DNA from 2 places in the Serratia sp. NPDC078593 genome. Region 1 is predicted to be linked to the other one. Evidence: riboswitches for the same ligand, from Rfam matches in the RefSeq annotation. Region 1 holds a riboswitch; the other holds the start of a gene.
The links. A riboswitch is a leader RNA that binds a small molecule or an ion and turns the genes downstream of it on or off. The one in region 1 is predicted to bind fluoride.

Region 1 (2,463 bases):
TGCCGTCAGGCTTAACTGAGCGGTGGCCGTGGCGGTATTGAGCTCCCCAGCCAGTTCGGGCAGCGCCGGTAAATAGAGATCGGTGCACAGAGGGCCAAGTGCCGCGAGTAGGCCGAGCACCACGGCATACATCAGGCGTTGACGGTGTTGTTGTTTAGTCATGAGGGGTTTCTGGCTCGCGGAACAGGTGGGAAAGGGCTTGCTGGTATAATCCTTCCAGCAGCTTAATATCGGCTTTTTGCGTTGTTAACATGCGATAGCCGGTGCCTTCGCTGAGAACTGCGATAAATTCAACCCGCGCGGCGATGTCGGCATCACTGAAATGAGGGTAGAGTTTTTTCAGGTTGTGGCATACGTGGCGAAACAGGCGTGCTTCGGCATCACTCAGCATTTTGGCTACCAGCGGATTGCGCGTTGCTTCTGCAGTGACCTCCAGCATCAATAGGTGATCATTTTCGCTTTGGCCTGCTGTTTGATACAAGGCGCGAGCAGCCAGCGTGCCGGCTATCAGGTTGATATGGTCGCTCATGTCTTCTAAACGATGCATTTTTTCGCTAATGATGCGGTTAACGATTTCCTCGATGATGGCGTTCTTATTGGCGAAATAGCGATAAATTTGGCCAACGCTCAGCATCGACCGCTGGGCGATTTCCGCCATGCTGGCACCGTGAAAGCCGTGTTGGCGAAAACAGGTTTTCGCCGCGTCGACAATCTGATTGCGGCGCTGTTCGGCTTTTATACGTCGGCTTTCTGTTGGAGTTAGCATCTCCCATCCTATAGCAATGTCTGTATTTTTTTTGAGTGTGAACGTTCATTCTCAATTGTAATGGAAGGTGGGGCGATTGTGGAGTGTTTTACCAAAAGCATTGCATAGGCGCTTGGCGCCCAGCGCTCAGTGGTAAATGGTTTCAGGTAAAAAGATAGGCTTTGATAAAGGCGACGACAATCGCCAGGCAGAGTAGGGTGGCCATCGTTTCCGACGTGGTTTTCGGTAAAATTAGCATGCGATCTCTCATCCAGTTAGCGCGACTGGATGAGATTATTCATGTGTAAGATTAAGAAAACATTAAGCGGGGGTTACTGGCCGGTGATCCAACTGACTAACATGAACGCCAAGATAGTCATCACCAGTGAGCCGGCGAGGTTAATCAGTGCATTAGTCAGTGCCCAAAGCATGCGGCCGTCCTGCATCAAATACACCACTTCTAACGAAAAGGTTGAAAAAGTGGTCAGGCCGCCACAAAAGCCGGTGGTGATCAATAAACGCCAGGTCGGGTCGAGAGAGAGGACGCGACTAAACAGCGCCATCGCTAAGCCAATAATAAAGCCCCCGAGTAGATTAACCGTCAGTGTACCGACCGGAATATGTGCATGCAGCGGATTCAGTTTCATACTGATCGCCCAACGCAATACGCTGCCCAAACCACCGCCAATAAAAACAGCCAGTAACGAACTCAACATGGTAGAAAACTCTTTCGGTTATTGATACGGGCTCAGAAAGGTTAAGGCGCAACGCTACGCACCTCTCTGAGAGGTTACGTAGACATCATCAGCCCGTTAAGGCGGTTATGGAGGAATGTCATCTCCGTCGCGGGCGATTTTACACCTTGTGTCATCCATTTTACAGAAGCTATTGCATGATACGCGGGGCGATTACCGTCTTACTCTGTTACACGTTGCGGTTGTTTTACCCTAAAGAAAGTAGGTAAATAATGGCAGGCAAGTTTTATTTCTTCGCTGCATTCTGCAGCTGGTATGAATAAAGAAGGTGAGTATGGAAGGTATCAGTATTACCAAGCTGCTGGTGATTGCGGTGTTAATCGTATTGCTGTTCGGCACCAGCAAATTGCGTACCTTGGGGGCGGATCTTGGGGCCGCGTTGAAAGGTTTTAAAAAAGCGCTGGGCGATGATGCGTCTCCGTCACAGAGCAGTGGCGCTAACTCGACCGCTGCACAACAAGTCGAAAAGAAAGATCGCTGATTTTTGTGATGCGTTAAATAATAAAAACGGATGCGTTGACGCATCCGTTTTTGTTGCCTATTGATTCAGTGAAGCGTAACAAAAAATAACTATTATCAAATTTAAAGGTTATTTCACTTCCATGCCTTTGGCCTGCAAGTCTGCATGGTAAGAAGAACGCACAAACGGGCCACAGGCCGCGTGGGTAAAGCCCATCGCCAATGCTTCTTCTTTCATTTCGTCAAACTCAGCCGGACTGACATAACGTTGCACCGGCAAGTGGTGGCGGCTTGGCTGTAAATATTGGCCCAAAGTCAGCATGGTGACGCCGTGGCGGCGTAGGTCGCGCATGACGTCGACGATTTCAGCATTGGTTTCGCCCAGACCCACCATCAGACCGGATTTGGTTGGAATATCTGGGTGGGTTTCTTTAAAGCGTTCCAATAGCTTCAATGACCATTCGTAATTCGCACCAGGACGAACCTGGCGGTAGACTCGCGGCA
Region 2 (2,463 bases), 250 kb from region 1:
TGGTGGGTTGCTTGGTCACCGTTTGTTGGCCTGTTCCTGGCGCGTATCTCACGCGGGCGCACCATCCGTCAGTTCGTGGTGGGTACACTGATTATTCCGTTCGTGTTTACCCTGCTGTGGCTGTCAATTTTCGGTAACAGCGCGCTTTATCAGGTTATTCACGGCAACATTGGCTTTGCTCAGGAAGTGATGCAGTATCCTGAACGCGGCTTCTATAGCCTGTTGGCGCAATATCCCGCCTTTACCTTCAGCGCGTCGGTCGCCACCATCACCGGTTTGTTGTTCTATGTTACCTCGGCGGATTCCGGTTCATTGGTATTGGGCAACTTTACCTCACGACTCAGTGACATCAACAATGATGCGCCAAACTGGCTGCGCATCTTCTGGTCGATCGCCATTGGCCTGTTGACCATCGGTATGCTGATGACCAACGGCGTTTCGGCATTGCAAAACGCAACGGTGATCATGGGGCTACCATTCAGCTTCGTCATCTTCTTCGTGATGGCCGGATTGTATAAATCGCTGCGGGTTGAGGATTACCGTAAGGCCGGTGCGTTAAATACCTCCGCGCCAACGCCAATATCCAGTAATGATGTCCTGAATTGGAAACAGCGTCTGTCACGGGTCATGAACTATCCGGGTACCAAATACACCCAGAGAATGCTCGACCAAGTGTGCCGCCCTGCAATGCAGGAAGTCGCCCGCGAGCTCAAACTGCGCGGTGCCAAGGTGGAATTCAGCGAAGTGCCGCCTAGCGAAGACGAGCGTTTACCGCATCTGGAGTTGCTGGTGCGCCTGGGTGAAGAGCAAAACTTCATCTATCAGATCTGGCCGCAGCGTTTTTCTGTACCGGGCTTTACCTATCGCGCCCGCGCCGGTAAATCACACTATTACCGGCTGGAAACCTTCCTGATGGAAGGCACGCAAGGTAATGATCTGATGGATTACAGCAAAGAGCAGATCATCGGCGATATTCTTGATCAATACGAGAAGCACATGAACTTCTTGCATATTCATCGTGAGGCACCGGGTAACACACTGACGTTCCCAGACATGTAATGCACGTTGCGGGTGGCAGTTGCCACCCGCATGGCGTGATGCGGTTGGGGGGGGCTGGTGTTAAACTCCGTCCCAACGCACCGGCTAAAGACACTTCCTACTTTATTTATTCCGCTCGACACCTGAATAAAAATCCTGTTTATTCAGCCCAATACGCCATAGATGTGGCAATGTTGAATTAACAAGGAACGGCCGCAACGCACAACGGTGATTGCGCGGGTATAAAATTTCCCCTATAGTTTCTGCCAAGGTGATGGTGTTCCACCTTTCCCAACCGCCGCGCTGTCCAGCGCGGATGATGACGCCTGATATACATTTTTTGCTTTTTCCTTAGGCACGTATGTCAGGTATTTCTATGAATAAAAATGCGCGTTTTGCCCTGTGTTCACGCTCCTTCGCTGTTGCTAAGGAGACGATATGATTTACGTAATGGGTCATCGCAATCCAGATAGCGATAGCATCTGCAGCGCTCTGGTTACCGCAGACTGGTTAAACCACCTTGGAAAACCCGCGACAGCTGTTCGTTTGGGTGATATCTCTCCCGAAACCGCCTATATCCTGAAGCAGGCGGGCATCAATCAACCTGAATTATTAGCGGACGAACTCAACGACAAACAGGTCTGGCTGGTCGACTTTAGCGATGTCGAGCAGGGACCGCCTTCTTTAGCTTTCAGCGATATCGTTGGCATTATCGATCATCATCGTTTAGGCACGGTGATAACGCGAAATCCCCCTGATGTCTGGATCCGCGCTGTCGGCTGTTGTGCCACCGTCCTGTGGCAAATCCTCACCCTTGAAAGCACGCTACCCATTTCTGCCACTCAGGCCACCTTGATGTTAGGGGCAATATTGAGTGACACCGTGGCACTGACGTCATCGACAACCACCCAGCAGGATATTGCAGCCGTACACGCTTTATCCGCCCTCAGTCACCGGGACTATGATCTCTTTGTGCAAGGATTGCTGGCCGCCAAAACCGATCTTAGCGGGCAAACGCCCATGTCTCTGCTGATGAAAGACGCGAAACGCTATCAAATAAGCGGTCTGAGCGTGCTGATCTCTCAAATTGAAGTGGCATCGCTATCGGCAATAGACAGCATGTTGCCCGATCTCTTGGCTGCCTTAGCGGTACAAAGCAAAGAACCCGGTCTGGCTATCGCACTATTAGTGATTACGGATATTTTTCAGCAAAACTCAACGCTGTATTTCTCAGGGAACAATGTGCTGGATCTGGCCAGCCTCTCTCTTCCCAACGCGATCAGTCGAAAAAAAGAGATCTTGCCATGGCTGACAACCGCCGTCTCACTCGCCATAAGGTAATCAATATCTATGTATCAACATGCTCTGTTATTACTTAACAATGAAACAGACGGCCGTTTTTTGCTACAAGGCGTCGCCCGTCGC

Region 2: linked by a shared signal. The riboswitch ahead of ACQKDS_RS03850 (manganese-dependent inorganic pyrophosphatase) and the one ahead of crcB (fluoride efflux transporter CrcB) in region 1 are both predicted to bind fluoride.

The regions. Positions count from the first base shown of each region.
Region 1 is NZ_JBNNGK010000002.1:110,038-112,500, forward strand. It holds gene ACQKDS_RS02550 (multidrug effflux MFS transporter) at 1-162, opposite strand, end outside; gene ACQKDS_RS02555 (TetR/AcrR family transcriptional regulator) at 155-766, opposite strand; gene crcB (fluoride efflux transporter CrcB) at 1,078-1,461, opposite strand; fluoride riboswitch at 1,534-1,596, opposite strand; gene tatA (Sec-independent protein translocase subunit TatA) at 1,775-1,981, shown strand; gene lipA (lipoyl synthase) at 2,090-2,463, opposite strand, start outside.
Region 2 is NZ_JBNNGK010000002.1:360,617-363,079, reverse strand. It holds gene ACQKDS_RS03855 (choline transporter) at 1-1,059, shown strand, start outside; fluoride riboswitch at 1,300-1,374, shown strand; gene ACQKDS_RS03850 (manganese-dependent inorganic pyrophosphatase) at 1,477-2,379, shown strand; gene ACQKDS_RS03845 (universal stress protein) at 2,383-2,463, shown strand, end outside.